DNA from 3 places in the Halomonas sp. IOP_14 genome. Region 1 is predicted to be linked to each of the others. Evidence: predicted binding sites of a transcription regulator. Region 1 holds the regulator's gene; each other region holds the start of a gene.

Evidence for each region. Region 1 encodes PhoB, which activates phosphate uptake and scavenging genes when phosphate is short. Its sites were predicted from a motif close to TGTCATANNNNTGTCANA; they were not measured.
Region 2: a site for PhoB is predicted at 2,516-2,533, ahead of K7H09_RS17100 (esterase-like activity of phytase family protein). Genes of this name have one in related genera too.
Region 3: a site for PhoB is predicted at 1,764-1,781, ahead of K7H09_RS01295 (DUF6482 family protein). Genes of this name have one in related genera too.

What each region holds. Positions count from the first base shown of each region.
Region 1 covers NZ_JAINWD010000007.1:90,324-95,836, reverse strand. Annotated here, with positions in the region: gene K7H09_RS07515 (NAD(P)/FAD-dependent oxidoreductase) at 1-631, opposite strand, end outside; gene K7H09_RS07510 (chorismate--pyruvate lyase family protein) at 769-1,344, shown strand; gene ubiA (4-hydroxybenzoate octaprenyltransferase) at 1,380-2,270, shown strand; gene phoB (phosphate regulon transcriptional regulator PhoB) at 2,396-3,085, shown strand; gene phoR (phosphate regulon sensor histidine kinase PhoR) at 3,088-4,374, shown strand; gene K7H09_RS07490 (hypothetical protein) at 4,686-5,000, shown strand.
Region 2 covers NZ_JAINWD010000029.1:22,811-28,323, reverse strand. Annotated here, with positions in the region: gene K7H09_RS17120 (Mu transposase C-terminal domain-containing protein) at 1-302, opposite strand, end outside; gene K7H09_RS17115 (TnsA endonuclease N-terminal domain-containing protein) at 295-975, opposite strand; partial or broken gene K7H09_RS17110 (ATP-binding protein) at 1,117-1,779, shown strand; gene K7H09_RS17105 (NADPH-dependent FMN reductase) at 1,802-2,380, opposite strand; gene K7H09_RS17100 (esterase-like activity of phytase family protein) at 2,600-3,910, shown strand; gene K7H09_RS17095 (DsbA family oxidoreductase) at 3,988-4,623, opposite strand; gene wrbA (NAD(P)H:quinone oxidoreductase) at 4,639-5,250, opposite strand; gene K7H09_RS17085 (LysR family transcriptional regulator) at 5,391-5,513, shown strand, end outside.
Region 3 covers NZ_JAINWD010000001.1:266,405-271,917, reverse strand. Annotated here, with positions in the region: gene K7H09_RS01305 (cryptochrome/photolyase family protein) at 1-967, shown strand, start outside; gene K7H09_RS01300 (thiol-disulfide oxidoreductase DCC family protein) at 964-1,362, shown strand; gene K7H09_RS01295 (DUF6482 family protein) at 1,378-1,680, opposite strand; gene K7H09_RS01290 (hypothetical protein) at 1,866-2,159, opposite strand; gene dnaB (replicative DNA helicase) at 2,267-3,655, opposite strand; gene rplI (50S ribosomal protein L9) at 3,932-4,378, opposite strand; gene K7H09_RS01275 (hypothetical protein) at 4,394-5,245, opposite strand; gene rpsR (30S ribosomal protein S18) at 5,258-5,485, opposite strand.

The DNA.
Region 1 (5,513 bases):
CTTCGCTAAAGGCATCGCCTAGGGCGTTCCCTAAGGGCGGTGGCAGCAAGCGAGGAAGTAGGGTTCCTTCTGGGGCAATGAGGCTGACACGATGGCCGCCAGCGTGGAGGTCGTTGGCAAATTCACAGCCGACCAGCCCCGCGCCAACAATCGCCACCCGTGCAGGGCCCTGGCCTAGCGCCGTGTGAAAGCGGCGGTAGTCATCCAGGTCGTTAATGGTAAAGCAGCGTGGGGCTACGCTGGGTTCAATGCTGAAGGGCACCCGTGGTGCAGCGCCAGTGGCCAGTACCAGTGTGTCGTAGCCGAGCACCATGCCGCCTTCGAGCAGAATTGTTTGGTTATCCACATCCAGTGCGGTTACCTGGGTGTGGATAACCATTTGGGCATTTAGCTCTTCGCCCAGGTCAGTAGCGCTGCGCTGGGCTAATTGTTCGGGCACCAGGCCCTTGGCGAAGCCGGTGGAGAGCAACGGCTTGCTGTAATCATCGCCGCTGTCGGCGCTCACCAGCGTGATTGAGCGTTGGTCGCCCAATCGGCGCAACGCCCGGGCAAGGCCAACCCCTGCCATTCCAGTGCCAATAATCACCAGCGCAGAGTGCGAAGAGGTTTTCTGTGTTTGGGTGGCGGGCATGCAGACACCAAAAAAGTTGCTAAATAAGGTTGCGAAAAAAGAAGCGCTAAACCGAGTCGTTAAAAAAGTCGCTGAAACAAAAGCCTTTCAGTGCTCATGTTACACTAGCCAACCCGTTAATTGCCCTGGAGAACTCGGTGACGGCTGCTGCTTTTCGGCAAACTCCTCTATTTTCCCGCTGGCGCCCGATTGATGCGGCGCGCCCGGCGATGAGTGCTTCCTGGTGGCAGTGGGTTGCCTCCACCGACTCGTTAACCGCCCACTTAATGGTCGCAGGTGGCGAGAAGCCGTTTCGAGTACGACTGTTGCGCCAGGGGGTTGGTTGGCCGCGCCAGGATGAGGCTCAGGCGCTGGGCATTGGTGCCAAGCGTTACGCCTGGCTGCGGGAAGTGGCGCTGTGCTTAGATGGAACGCCATGGGTGGTGGCGCGCTCGGTCGCCCCGCTCTCACAGGTAAAGGGCCAACGGCTAGAGTGCCTGGGCGAGCGCTCGCTAGGTAGTTGGCTATTTCGCCAGCCGGGTTTAGTGCGTGGGCCATTGGAAGTAACGACGCATTCCCCCCAGTTTGCTAGCGTCAACGGCATACAGGAAGGCTGTGCCTGGGGAAGGCGCTCTGTTTTTTATCACGGCTGTAAGCACGGCAGTCTGTCGTTATTAGTGCAAGAGTATTTTTTGACGGCGATGGCGGATGATCTTGGCCTGCCTTCGCGCTAGGCTAGCGCCTGCATCTTATTCTTCGTGAGGTAAGCATGGATCGTTCACTGTTGCGGCCGAAGGGATGGGCTCGCGTGGCAGATTTTTTACAGCTGATGCGCTTGAATCGGCCGATAGGCACATGGCTTTTGATGTGGCCGACGCTGTGGGCATTATGGGTGGCTGCGGAAGGTGTACCAGGGCGAAATGTGCTGCTGATTTTTGTGGCCGGCGTTTATGTGATGCGCGCTGCGGGCTGCGTGGTCAATGACTATGCGGATCGCCACTTCGATGGGCATGTGAAACGCACAAAACAACGTCCGCTAGCGACGGGCCGTATCAGCGAAACCGAAGCTCAACTGCTGTTTATCGCCCTGGTGGCCGCTGCGTTTATTCTGGTATTACTGACCAACTGGTTTACGGTGCTGCTCTCGCTGGGCGGGGTGCTGCTGGCGATTATTTATCCGTTTATGAAGCGCTATACCCACTTTCCTCAGGTGGTGCTGGGCGCGGCTTTTTCCTGGGCAATTCCGATGGCTTTTGGCGCCGTGCTCGGCCACGTGCCGCTGGAAGCATGGCTGCTATTCTGCGCTAATGTGTGCTGGACAGTGGCCTACGATACCCAGTACGCCATGGTCGATCGCGACGACGATTTAAAAATTGGCATTAAATCGACGGCCGTGCTGTTTGGAAATGCGGATCGTTTGATTATCGGCTTACTCCAGCTAGCCACCCTGGGGTTGCTGGCTTGGGTAGGCTGGTGGGTTGGTTTAGGTGGTTTCTTCTGGTTAGGGCTAGCGGCAATGGCAGCGACTTTTCTGCATCAGCAGCGCTTAATTCGCGACCAGGAGCGGGATGCCTGCTTCCAGGCGTTTCTCAATAATCACTGGTCGGGACTGCTGATTTTTGCCGGTATCGCGCTAAGTTGGTGGCCTGCGGCTGGCTGATCGAGGCGATTGTCATGTAATTGTCATCAAGTCATGGTGTTATCGTCACTGACATGTCATTGATCTGTTTATCTTTGAACTGTTTTTCTTTGAACTAGTTTCTTTGAACACCGTGAGGCTCTGGTATGACCGCCAAGACCGTTCTGATTGTCGATGATGAGGCGTCGATTCGCGAGATGATCGCGGTAGCGCTGGAAATGGCTGACTATCGCGTGCTCGAAGCGGATAACGCCCAGGATGCCCATGCCATGGTGGTCGACCACCAACCCGATTTACTGCTGCTGGACTGGATGATGCCCGGCACTAGCGGTATTGAGCTGGCGAGACGCCTAAAGCGTGAAGAAACCACCGCTGAAATCCCGATTATTATGCTCACCGCGAAAGGCGAAGAGGATAATAAAATTCAAGGGCTTGAAGCCGGTGCCGATGACTATATCACCAAGCCTTTTTCACCCCGGGAATTGGTGGCACGGCTAAAAGCGGTGCTGCGCCGTGCGACGCCACGTGGCGTTGAAGACCCGATTGAGATTAACGGCCTGCTGCTTGATCCGGTGAGCCACCGGGTAAGTGCCCACGGCAAAGCGCTGGAAATGGGCCCCACCGAGTACCGTTTGCTGCAGTTTTTTATGACTCACCAAGAGCGCGCTTACACACGTAGCCAGCTGCTTGACCAAGTGTGGGGCGGCAATGTTTACGTTGAAGAGCGCACGGTCGATGTGCATATCCGCCGCTTGCGTAAAGCGCTGGGCGACGTGCATCAAAACCTGATCCAAACGGTTCGGGGTACCGGTTACCGTTTCTCTGCACGGGTGTAAATGTGCGTTTATGGAGTCGTGAGCTGTGGCGAATAGCGTGGCTGGCCACGCTGGGCACTTGCTTGGGCTGGCTGTTGGGCTCGGCTGGGCTGGGGCTTGCAGCAGGGCTTGCGGGATGCTTGTTTTACCACTTACGACAGTTACGCGAACTCTATTTGTGGCTCACCCTCCACCCTAACGATGAACCGCCTGCCGCTCGCGGGATGTGGGGCGAGCTATTCGATCGTTTATACCGCTATCAAAAAAGTCAGCGCATCACCCAAAGCCGTCTGCGGGCTACTTTGGCACGTATTCAAGAGTCGTCTGAAGCAATGCGTGATAGCGTGGTCATGCTTGATCGCCACGGTGATTTGGAGTGGTGGAACAGCGCCGCCACCGCCATGCTGGGGCTACAAACCGCCCATGATCGTGGTCAACACATTACCAACCTGCTGCGCGACCCGGGCTTTATCAGCTATTTTAATTCGCGTAACTACAGTGAGCCGTTAACGCTCACCTCACCGATTGATGAACGGCGAATCCTGCAGTATCAAATTACCCTCTACGGTGACGACGAACGCTTAGTGATGGCTCGCGATATCACCCGCTTGCATCGTCTTGAGCAGATGCGGCGCGACTTTGTCGCCAACGTTTCCCATGAGTTACGTACGCCGCTGACCGTTCTCTCCGGCTATTTGGAAACCTACAGTGATATCTCCGACCAGCTTCCGCCGCGCTTGGGACGTAGTATTCAGCAAATGCAGGAACAGACCCAGCGGATGCAGAATCTGGTCAACGATTTATTGCTGCTCTCGCGTTTGGAAATTGACCAGGGCGGCCAAGATCATCATCCACTGTCACTCGAGCCTTTACTGCAAAGCGTTTGTGATGATGCGCTGGCCCTATCGCATCAACGTCATACCATCACCGTCGCCCTTGAGAGCGATGCCCGACTGTTAGGCAGTGAACAGGAGATTCGCAGCGCCGTCTCTAACCTTGCCTTTAATGCGGTTCGCTACACGCCTGCTGGCAGCCAAATCACCCTGCGCTGGAAAGCTAGTGCTACTGGTGGCGGCTATATCGATGTGGAAGATAACGGTGAAGGGATTGATCCCGTTCATATTCCCCGACTAACAGAACGCTTTTACCGTGTTGATAAGGGGCGCAGCACTGCGACTGGCGGCACAGGTTTAGGCTTGGCGATCGTTAAGCACGTGCTGTTGCGCCACGATGCGCAACTACAAATTGAGTCCCTTCCCGGCAAGGGTGCGTTGTTTCGCTGCGCCTTCCCCCCCTCGCGTCTTGTTTAATTTAGCAAGTCATCCCATCGCATAATATTTGTAGCAATGTGCAATATTGGCATGCAAGGTTGGTAAAGCTTTACCCATGTGCCATTTTTACACAGCTTAAAGCGTTGTGTCGTGACTCAGTCGATGCCTTTTTGGCATAACTTATTTTTAATTAAGAGACTGATTTTGTTGTTTTTATTTATATGCTTAAGTTTTTTGGCATGCCTTCTGCAGAGTACAGATTGAAGGAAGATGACCGCAGGAATTGCTGGCTTCTCAGTAAGCCTTTCTTTCTTCATTAAGCGGTACTAAACAGCGATCGGAGGTAGGATATGACGTCCAAGGATTTTCTCAAGAAAGCTGGCATTTTAGGTGTATCTTTTGGTCTGATGGCAAGCCCATTAGCTTTTGCACAAACCGATGAAAATTCGGCGATTGACGAAAACCAAGGTATTACCGCTGACGAGCAACCGATGGATTCCCAAGGTACCGGTAGTTCAACTGGCAGTGATACAACAGACATGACTGACGATTTAACCCATGACGAAGGTGATGGTGCCAGCGACATGGATCCGCAATCAAGCAGTCACTCAGACGATGCTGAGTATGACAAGGATGAGCTTGTAGAAGAAAATGGCGGTAGCTAATTATCAATGACCTTTTAGATATCATTAAAAGCTTTTTCAGAGAATGAATAAGCGATTAACAGGATGTTACAAAAGCAAGAATGCTTTTAAGATTCACGGATGAATCAGTAGGCAATCAGAACACTAGTCAGGGTTAATTCCAAGGTTGGAGCCCCGCACAAGGAGTGGAAGCTAGCGTTAGTTATTACCTATAGCCAATTCTGATATCGGGCTCCGCAATGCGGGGCCTAATTTTTGCTGCCTACTTTTTATCTCGCTTATCCCCCCGCTACTTTCTCCCCTATCTTTTCCGCCGATCTTTCTTTGCGCCTCTCTATCCAATGCCATGTCTTGTTTTTTATGAATTGATGCCGTAGCGCTTTGTTGGCATCGAGCCTTTTATTTTGCTGAGTGTGTCATAAAGGCACAGACAGTTTTGCGCATGTGTCATTAGTGCACATGTAATTAGCGTGCTTTTGTTTTTAGCGGTGTATAATTGTGCACAATGTATTTATTTTAAATTATTGATTTATA
Region 2 (5,513 bases), on a different contig from region 1:
AAGGGCTTAATGATGGAAAAGCGATGCTCGGCCTCCCGCCAATCGGCATCCCCAATCTCGGACATATCCTGCTCAGGGGATACGGACCCGCTATTGAGAGGCGCTAGTTCTTTGATGCGAAGCGGGCAACTACGCCCGGACTCAACGGCAATGCCAATGACTGTCTCAAAATCGAGCACCTGGGAAATTCGGTAAACGGTGCCATCTTTCTGAACCTGCTCACCCACCATAATCTGCAAGTGTTGGCGTGTTTGGGCGACGCCGTTATTGGGTTCAGTTGCGCTGCCACGATGGTTATTCATAATCGGGTACCCATACCTCTGATAGAGGACTGAAGGATTGGGCCATATCGCAATCTAACTGCCGAGTCGCCAGTAGATGCCATAAATGCGCAATCCCCTCTGCCCGGTAAATATCGCCCATAAAGTACCGAGAAAGCAGGTAATCCAAGGTCGCCACCCCCATTTCCCTCACCGTGTTGAGGACTGCCTGGCTTTCGACAGAGGGAAACACCATCCGCTTATAGCGCGCTAGGAAGGTAATGTTGTCCAAGGTCTTATCACGAATGCGGCTTTCATCATGAATGCGAAACGCCCAGCCCTCGTTGTTGGCATGCCGCATCGCCGCCTTCCATTTAGGCGACCATTCACGCCAATGTGCTTGCCACTTTTCCCGTGGTTTGACCTCCACCAGGAGAGGTTTTGGGTAATCCCTGTAATGACGGTTACCGAGACGGTAATAAACCAAATAGTCAGGTGTGTAGGTGTAGCGCCTACCGGTCACGGGATGATGAAACGGGATCTCGCACGGCTGGGAAATCACACCAAGGACGCTCACATCAAAGTCAGCCTTGATGAGGAAATCACGTTCGAGCGTCGACTCGAACGCAATAGACTCCTCCCCGCGAAAGGCATAGTAGCCAGACACACTTCGTCGGGTAGGGCCGATTTTACGAACGGATGTAGGCAGTGGCATGGGTAGTCGCACCAAATGTTGAATAAAACAAGGCCTGTCGCATCAATTGCTATTAATTCTGTCGCACTCAATCCTGTACAGACTACCATAATAGCCCGATATTACGCCCTGAGGGTCGCATCAATTGCTGAAAATGACAGCGGCTCAAAACCCAAACCCGGTGAGATTTCGCTGGCCCACCACGGCGTGCTGTTCTTGGATGAGCTGCCGGAGTTTTCCCGCCATGTGCTAGAGGTACTTCGGCAACCGCTGGAAACCGGCGAGATTCATCTCGCCCGCGCCAGTCATGAACGTCGCTACCCTGCTCAATTTCAGTTAGTAGCCGCAATGAATCCCTGCCCCTGCGGCCACTTGGGTGACCCACGCCAGCGCTGTCAGTGTACCGCCAGCCAAATCCAGCGTTATCAAGCACGGCTTTCCGGGCCATTGCTAGACCGTATCGATCTGCAAGTGGAAGTGCCCGCGCTGCCGCCAGAGCAGCTCACCGCACAAACCCAAGGCGAGTCGTCAGAAGCCGTGCGCGAGCGGGTGATGGCCGCCCGAGAACGCCAAATGGCCCGTGGCGCGCTGAATAGCCAGCTAAGCGGCAAAGCCCTGGAAGCCGCCTGCGCGCTTAACGATGAAGAGCGCGCCTGGCTCGCGGGCGTGCTGGAAAAGCTCAAGCTCTCCGCCCGCGCCTATCACCGCGTACTGCGCGTAGCCCTGACCCTTGCCGACCTTCAGGGCGAACCCAAGCCCACCCAGCCACATCTAATTGAGGCCATTGGCTACCGCCAGCTGGATCGGATGCTAAAGGGGGCGTAAGCCCCCGAAAGCCACTGGGCGGTTAGTGCGTGGCGGCCAGTGAGTCCACTAGGCGCTGACACAGCGCATCCAGCTTCTGCCCCGTGGTTTCATCGTGTAACGCGCCACTATCATTGAAAGCGCTGCCCGCTTTCGCCAGCGACAATGGCTGTGGCAGCACGACCAACCCCAGATTGGCTAACAGTTGCTGACCAAGCGGTAGCGCACGGATGCCACCTAGCCCACCAGGGGAAGCCGCCACCAGCGCTGCCCACTTACCGGCAAATAACTTGAGCCCCGGCGTATCCTGATAAGGTCGTGACAGCCAGTCCAGTGTGTTTTTCAGCAGCGGCGTGATAAAGCCGTTGTACTCTGGCGAAGCGATCATCACTGCTTGGTGATCCGCCAGAATCTCACGCAGCTTGAGCACATTCTCCGGCACGCCCCGGGCTTCAATATCTTCATCAAACAGTGGGCAGGGATAATCTTTTAAATCGATAAAGGTTGCTTCCCCGCCAAGCGCCTCAATACGCTTGGCGGCCAGCTTGGCTAGCTGCTTGTTCAGTGACGCTTCTCGGGCACTGCCTGCAAAGACCAGTACCTTTTTGACCGATGATCCCATTGCCATTTCCTCTTTGAATAATGTATTTGAAAGCCACACCATTTATTAATATTTACGCCTGTTGAGCAAGACGTATTTTACGACTCAGGGCCAGACTCGACGTGAAACCCTGCTGCCATTAAAACGTCTGCACTTTGTCATTCAACTATCACTATTACGGATGAAAATTAGCAAAAGCTGCACCTGCCCTAATTTTTCCTCCGAAATGGTGAAATAGTGATGACAAAGCCGTTACTAGCGACTGCTCTACTCGCCTTTGCGTTTACCAGTGCGGCACACGCCCAGCAGAGTTTTCCCGCCACATTGTCCGGCCATGCCCAGCTACCCGGCAGCACCTTTGTGGCAGCTCCTTCCGGTGCCGCTGAGCACTATAACGTCTCAGGCCGTTTTACTGGCCAAGAGGGCCGCGTTGAGCAGTTGTATACGAACATGCAAGCCACCGGCTTAGCGCTACCCTTCCCCAGCCAGCCCCTGCAGGGTTTTTCAGGTATTCGCTCACTTGGCAATGACCGTTTCCTGGTGTTGACCGATAACGGCTTTGGCTCCAAGGCGAACTCCTCCGACGTCATTCTGATGTTTAACATCATAAAGACCGACTGGGACACTGGGCGTGTCATCATCGAGGAAACCGTTCAACTCTCGGATCCAAACCGCAAAGTGCCCTTCCCGATTATGAATGAAGCCACTCCTGGTCGTTTTTTAACCGGGGCTGATTTCGATATTGAATCGATACAGCCGGTGGGCGATAGCTACTGGATTGGCGATGAGTTTGGCCCGTGGATTATCCAGGTGGATAATCAGGGCGAAGTTCTGCAAGTGCTGGCCACCAATCCTGGTGGGACGCTGATGCGCTCCCCCGACAATGCCTTTGCCCTCACCCCGAACCCTGGCGCGCCTCTCGCTGATGATGTGAGAGTGTTTCGCTCCGGTGGTTATGAGGGCATGGCGCTCTCCGAAGACCAAACAACCCTCTACCCCTTACTGGAAAAGCCCATCTGGGATAGCAACGCCAACGCCCCGGAAACGATTGATGGCACCCCCGTATTAAGAATGTTCGAGCTCAACACTAAAACCGGCGAATGGGGCGACACAACCCGCTACTACCCCTTGGAATCAGCGGATCACGCCATCGGCGATTTCAACCTCATTGGCGGAACTCGCGGCTTGATCATCGAGCGTGATAGCCGCCAGGGCGACCCGCGAGAAGAGTGGGCAGACAACCCTGCCGAGTTCAAACGCATCTATCTCGTCGATCTCAACCGCACAAATGAGCAGGGTGTGCTTGAAAAAATCGCCTATATCGACCTGATGAACATCCAGGATCCAGACGGCATCGCCCCCCGTGGCACGATCAACGGCACCTTTAACTTTCCCTTTGTGACCATTGAGAACGTGGATCGTGTCGATGAGAGCACTATCGTGGTCGCCAATGACAACAACTACCCTTTCTCGATTGGCCGCCAGCAAGGCCGCGCCGATGATAATGAGCTAATACTGCTCGATGTAGAGGACTTCCTGAACGCCCAGTAATGTGAGCAAGCGTGGGGCCGGGGCGCTCAATTATGACCCTAGCCTCACGTTAAAACGTCAGCAATCTCTCGACAAATTCAGCCAATATGCTGGCGGACTTCCTGTAACTGGAGACGCAGGCTTTCTATCGGTTGCGCACCATTAATCAGCCATCTGTCTTCAACAATCAATGTCGGCACCGACTGAACTCCCAACTTGGACGCGAGGTGGTGATCCTTTTCCACCGCCTGCTGAGTTGTTTCCGAGAGCACGTCTAGATCATAACGAACCATGTCGAGCCCGATTTCTTCAGCCAGTGATCGCAGCACCTGGCTATCACCGATATTGCGGCTCTCCGTCAGGTGCGCGTACTGAACACGATCAAACATACGCCAGTGCCCTTGTTGACCTGCCTGCATTTCAGCCGCCTTACACGCCAGCGCGCCAGGCATCCCGTGAGGATACTCGAAGGTTTGAGCACGCATACCATCAATGTTGATACGCGGGGTATCCTCTGCGGCAACGCATTTTTCCCAATGACCGAGAATTGTTTCTTTGGCATCACCCATAGAGCCGAAGGCTTCAAGCATGGCTTCTCTACTTGCTTGAAGCGTAAAGCACTGGTGATGCACATCCAGGTTCAACTGCTTGGCAAGCGAGTGCAGCCGGGGAGAGAGAAGGTAACACCAACCGCAAACAACATCGTGCACAAACACCACCTTTAATGGATGCATGTCTCACCTCCCCCTCTAATCGTTGTGTGAACTGAGCGAACGCGCAATGGATGCCACGTGCTGACCCTGAAATTCAGCAATGCGCAGCTCTACCACCGACGGCTGCCGCGAGCCATCTGTCGCCGCCAAGGTTGATGCGCCATAGGGTGTGCCTCCGCTGATTTCGTCCATCGTCGTAAGGTCGGGGCAAGAATAAGGTACACCCACGATGACCATGCCGTGGTGTAACAAGGTGGTATGGAAGGACAATAGGGTGCTCTCTTGACCTCCATGCTGACTCGCGGTGGAAGTGAATGCTGCACCAACTTTGCCGATAAGCGCCCCCTTAGCCCAGAGTCCACCGGTTTGATCTAAGAAATTGCGCATCTGGGAGGCCATATTGCCAAAGCGAGTGGGCGTGCCGAAAATAATGGCATCGTAATCAGCCAGTTCACTCGGCTCGGCGATAGGCGCAGACTGATCCAATTTAGCCCCCGCCTTGAGGGCGACCTCTTCTGGCATCAGTTCTGGCACGCGCTTGATGGTCACTTCAGTGCCAGGGATGCTGGCCGCGCCTTTCGCTACAGCGTCAGCCATCGTCTCGATATGGCCATAGGTTGAATAATAAAGGACTAGTACCCGGGTCATCGTGATTCTCCATGCGTTGCTATTCGAATACGTTCTGAGTAGGCGATCTCGTCGACGCCATGAATCCCAGGATAAGCTTTGTTTAAATAGAGATAATCAGTAGTATTCGAAAATGATATTTTCCTTACTGGAAACAATGCATGGATAAGCTGACGGCAATGCGCACCTTTCGGCGAGTCGTAGAGCTGCAGAGCTTTTCTGCGGCCGCGAACGACCAGCGGCTCTCCAACGGCGCTGTGAGTAAACAGGTAGCGGAACTGGAG
Region 3 (5,513 bases), on a different contig from region 1:
CGATGCCAAGCGCCATTTTGGCGACCATATGGGGTCTCTGGATAATTTCAACCTGCCAGTCACTCGTCGACAAGCGCTGGTGGATTTACACCATTTTATAGACCATGGATTGGCTGATTTTGGCCGCTATCAAGATGCAATCAGTGACTCTGCACCTTATTTGTATCACTCGCGCCTCTCAGCTGCGATGAACATCGGCCTGCTGTCGCCCCATGAAGTCTGCGAAGCCGCCGAGCAGCGCTACTATGACGGAGATGTGCCGATCAACGCCGTCGAAGGGTTTATCCGCCAGATACTTGGCTGGCGCGAGTACGTGCGAGGGCTCTACTGGACACAGATGCCTAGCTACAAAAGCGCTAATCAATTAGGTTTTGAGCGCGATCTGCCCGCGTTTTACTGGGACGCGGATACCGATATGCGCTGCCTACAGCGCGCTATTCAGATGACCATCGACAATAGCTACGCCCACCATATTCAACGACTGATGGTGACAGGCAATTTCGCCTTACTATGCGGAGTTAAACCTGAGGCGCTATGCGACTGGTACTTGGCGGTTTATGCCGATGCCAGTGAGTGGGTAGAGTTGCCTAATACGCTGGGGATGGTGCTCCATGCCGACGGCGGCTTAATGGGCTCGAAGCCCTACTGTGCGTCGGGCAAGTATATCGACAAAATGTCCGACCATTGTCAGCACTGCCGTTACTCACCCAAGCAGGTCACGGGGCCAAAAGCCTGCCCTTTCAACAGCCTTTACTGGCACTTTCTCGAAACCAACGCTGAGCGCCTGAGTAAGAACCCTCGTATGAAGCTGATTTACGGCTCCCTCAACCGCATGGCCGATGAGAAGCGCGAGGCTATCCGCCAAAAGGCTGAGCACTTTTTGGATCAATTGGAAACATCGCCTGACTACGGGCAGCCCTACCACACAGCAGGTTATTCGGCCAATACCAACCAGGAGTCACCATGAGCCGCTACACGCCACTACATGCTGCACCGCCAGTTATGCTATTTCACGATGGTCACTGCCCCTTTTGCCAACAGGAAGTCGCGTGGCTGGAAAAGCATCGCCATCGGGAACACATCGCGCTGGTAGATATCCAGGCCCGTGATTTTAACGCTCAGGCGTATGGGCAAGAATTTAACGCCATGATGGGCCAGTTGCACCTGCGTGATAGTCAAGGGAGATGGTACATCGGCATGGATGCCAGCCGTGCCCTCTATGCAGTGTTGGGCTATCGGCGGCTGGTGAGGTTTTCGTGCTTACCGGGAGTACACGGCATAATGAATGCCGGTTACCGATTTTTTGCCCGTCGCCGAATTCGGCTTGGGCAGTGGTGGGAAAAGCGTCAGGCTAAACGTTGATGGGTGAGAGCAGCGTTAAAAAACAAGCGGCATACGCGATGTGAGCGGCTCACTATAGTGCGCGTCGCGGCCTATCACTTCATCGTGGGGCACATGCTGTACTAGGTAAGCGCGATGAATCCCGGCGCGCTTGAGATCCATATAGGCATCATCCAGCGAGCGAAACAGCATCGGCTTGGTACGCTGCGTCAGCATATGGCGCTCGCCTTCAACGTCTTCCAGCTCAATCTGATAAAAACGGCTGCCCGAATGGGTAATCACGCGAATTTCAAAATTGTCGTGATTGGCGACAAATTGCTTAAGATCCTTAAGTTCCATGGTTCCCTCCTATTATTTGGCTATTTCATACGTTATGTCATCAGGGCACAGCATGACTGCGCCCCATGACACTTCTATTGCCCTGTCATTGCAATGTAATGACAATAAGCAATAACTAGACATTAATAGCTAGGAGGTCAATATCGCAAGAGAGTTCCTGACCGGCAGGTCAAGATATCAATCGATCATTGATATTCAGAGGGGTCGATCGCTTTGCCAAGCGAATTGCGGTCAATCCAGTTGCCGCCTTTAGTCTCTTTGTAGCGGAACACGACCTTATCTCCCACCGTCACAGGCAGCTCACCATCTTCAGTCTGGTAACTATACTTCTCGCCTGCGACCACTAAATGGTAGCGATAAAGATCCGGCATACCTAGCCACTCTTTAAAAGGGCCTTCGCGCTCTATCGCCTCTAGCTCACCGCGACCTTCTAACTTAGGAAGACGCTGCCGGTTACCGCGCCGAAATCCACCTGCCATTTGCTGCTCCCGTTTTTACATATCGTGGGTGAGGCATTATACGAACTCGCCCCCCATCCTCAAGCTACTTATCACTAGCCTGTCATCACAAACCAGTCATCATTAACTTAGTCGCCGAACGCTTGGCCGTAACTATCCGGGGCCAAATCCTCAAAGCGGGTATATTTGCCGATAAAGGCCATATGCACCGTGCCAATAGGACCATTACGCTGCTTACCGATAATTAACTCAGCAATCCCCTGATTGTCGGGATTATCTGGATTATAGACCTCATCGCGATAAACGAAGGCAATGACGTCGGCATCCTGCTCGATCGCACCAGATTCCCTCAGATCCGACATAACCGGGCGTTTGTTGGGGCGCTGCTCCAAGGAGCGGTTCAACTGAGAAAGAGCTACCACAGGGCAGTTAAACTCTTTCGCCAACCCCTTCAAGGAGCGCGAAATCTCGGAAATCTCACCGGTGCGGTTTTCGCTAAAGCCAGGGATCTGCATCAACTGAAGATAATCGATCATGACCAGTGCGATATTGCCATGTTCACGCACCACACGGCGCAACCTTGAGCGCATTTCGTTAGGCGACAAGGCCGCGGTGTCGTCGATAAACAGCTGTTTATCTTTGAGCAGATTAACCGCTGAGGTTAAACGCGGCCAATCCTCGTCCTCCAGTTGCCCGGTACGCACACGGGTTTGATCGATTCGGCCCAGGGAAGACAGCATCCTCAGCATGAGCGACTCTGCGGGCATCTCCATGGAGAACACCATGACTGGCTTGTCGCTGGAAATCACCGCATGTTCAACCAGGTTCATAGCGAAGGTCGTTTTACCCATCGAGGGTCGACCGGCGATGACCACCATATCGGATGGCTGCAACCCGGTGGTCATTTCATCCAGATCACGAAAACCAGTGGAAAGCCCGGTCATTTCACCTTTCAGATTAAACAGCTCATCAATACGATCCACCGCCTTGGTCAATAGATCGCTCATGCCAATGGGGCCGCCCGTTTTGGGGCGCTCCTCGGCAATCTGGAACACTAACCGCTCGGCTTCGTTAAGCAATTCATCAGCCGGGCGCCCCTGGGGAGTAAAGGCACTATCGGCAATTTGATTAGCCGCACGGATCAGCTTGCGCAGCGTTGCCCGCTCACGCACGATATCAGCATAGGCGCGAATATTACTGGCAGAGGGCGTGTTACGAGCAAGCTCTGCCAAAAACGCCAGGCCGCCTACGGTATCCAAGTGATCACGCGCTTCCAGCGCTTCAGAAAGCGTCACCACATCCAGCGGCTGACCGGCTTCAGCCAGATGAATCATCACGTTGAACACCAAACGGTGCTCATAGCGGTAGAAGTCATCAGCGACCAACCGCTCTGAAACGTTATCCCAGGCCTGGTTGTCTAGCATGAGCCCGCCTAGTACCGACTGCTCCGCCTCTAATGAATGCGGCGGCAGTTTTAGCGCTGCCGTTTCTGTATCAGCAGAAGGCTGGTCCTGCATAGCGAGCTCCTTTAAACACTACTGCGTAGCCGGTGAAGATGCTTATCTTAGCCGCATGCGGTGCGACTACCAACATGATCAAGGCGTTGTCTTAAAATACCCAGCGGGGGATGGGCTGGATAGTTTTGGCAACGCCCAAAAAATAGCGAATATCCAGAACTAGCGGATACCCGGAAAAACAAAAGGCGCGGGAGAAACCCCGCGCCTTTTGAGGCAGCTGTATTAGCTGCCGTTAGTAACGACTTTACGTCGTTACTAACTTAACTACTCGCTCAATTACTCTGCAACTACCACTACGCGTACAACGGCATCCACTTCAGCGTGCAAGTGAAGAGTGATGTCGTATTCGCCAGTTTGACGAATTGGGCCATTTGGCATGCGGACTTCGCTTTTGGCAATATCGATGCCAGCAGAGGAAATCGCGTCGGCCAGGTCACGCGGACCAATAGAACCAAACAGCTTGCCTTCATCGCCTGCTTTGGAAACCAAAGACAGTTCGATGTCGTTTAGCTGCTCAGCGCGCGCTTCGGCTTCTGCCTTACGCTCAGCGGCTTGCGCTTCGAGCTCAGCACGCTGTGCTTCAAACGCTTCGATGTTGTCTTTGGTGGCCGGTACGGCTAAGCCGTAAGGCACCAAGTAGTTACGACCATAACCAGGCTTCACGGTGACCTTGTCACCCAGGCCGCCCAGCTTACCAATGTTGTCGAGCAGAATGACTTCCATCTCGTAAACCTCTTGTCAGTTGCTGCGGGCAAGGCGTGCGCGAACGTTCGCGAATGTATCAATCAGCCCCAACAGCAGCACAATGAGAATCGTGGGCCAGGTCGTGATCAGTAGCACATAAAATGCTACCAGCCACAGCCCGTTCATCCCCTTTATTCCAATAAACCCGTGCACTAACGCAACGCCAGCTACCAACAGCGGAATCCAACCAAGCATCGCCAGCGCATGAGCGCCTAGCAGCATACCTATCACCCCAATGACGACCAGCACGGCTAGCTCTTTAGGGGTCAAGCGCAGTGCGTGAAACTCTTCGCGAAAGCCACCTGGGTTGTACAACCCAGCTTGCCAACTCCGCGCAAGTGCCAAGCACACTATGGCTGCCAACAGCACCACAAGCCCGGTTACTCCACCCACCACCAGTGCGGCAATGGTTTGAGTATCGTAGCCTTGATTGGCAAATTCCGTGAGCATGCGATCCACTTCTTCTGAACCTTCTCGCAACTGCTCAAGCATTAGCTCAGTGCCACCTGGCGGACTGAAGATGCCGAGTTGAACCATGACGGCGGCGACCAACGTCCCCACAATCAAGGTTTCCCCCCAACGCATCCTCTCGCGCAGGATAACGGCCATCAGCGTAACCAGCAGTAAGCTGGCAAGCGGAATCACATCACCCTGAGCCCACCACCAACCGGCTGGTAGTGCTGCGGCGATGATGACCGGTAGCGCAGGGGCAAAACCTCTGCGCAGCGTCATCAACGCAGCGATGGCTGCTCCTAACCAGAACAGCCAAGGCACTAGCGTTGCCAAGGCCGCCCCGCCTGCAGCGTAAGGCGTGCCCCGCATTAGCCATCGGGCTAGTGCCAGCATCACGTTAAACGCTTACTGGTGGCTATCGGAGTAGGGCAGCAGTGCCAGATAACGCGAACGCTTGATAGCGGTCGCCAACTGACGCTGATAGCGTGCTTTGGTGCCGGTAATACGGCTTGGAACGATCTTGCCGGTTTCGGTGATGTAAGCCTTCAGCGTGTCCAGATCTTTGTAATCGATCTGCTTGATGCCTTCAGCGGTGAAGCGGCAAAACTTACGGCGACGGAAAAAACGTGCCATGGACTAGCTCCTTAAAACGTGCAGTGAA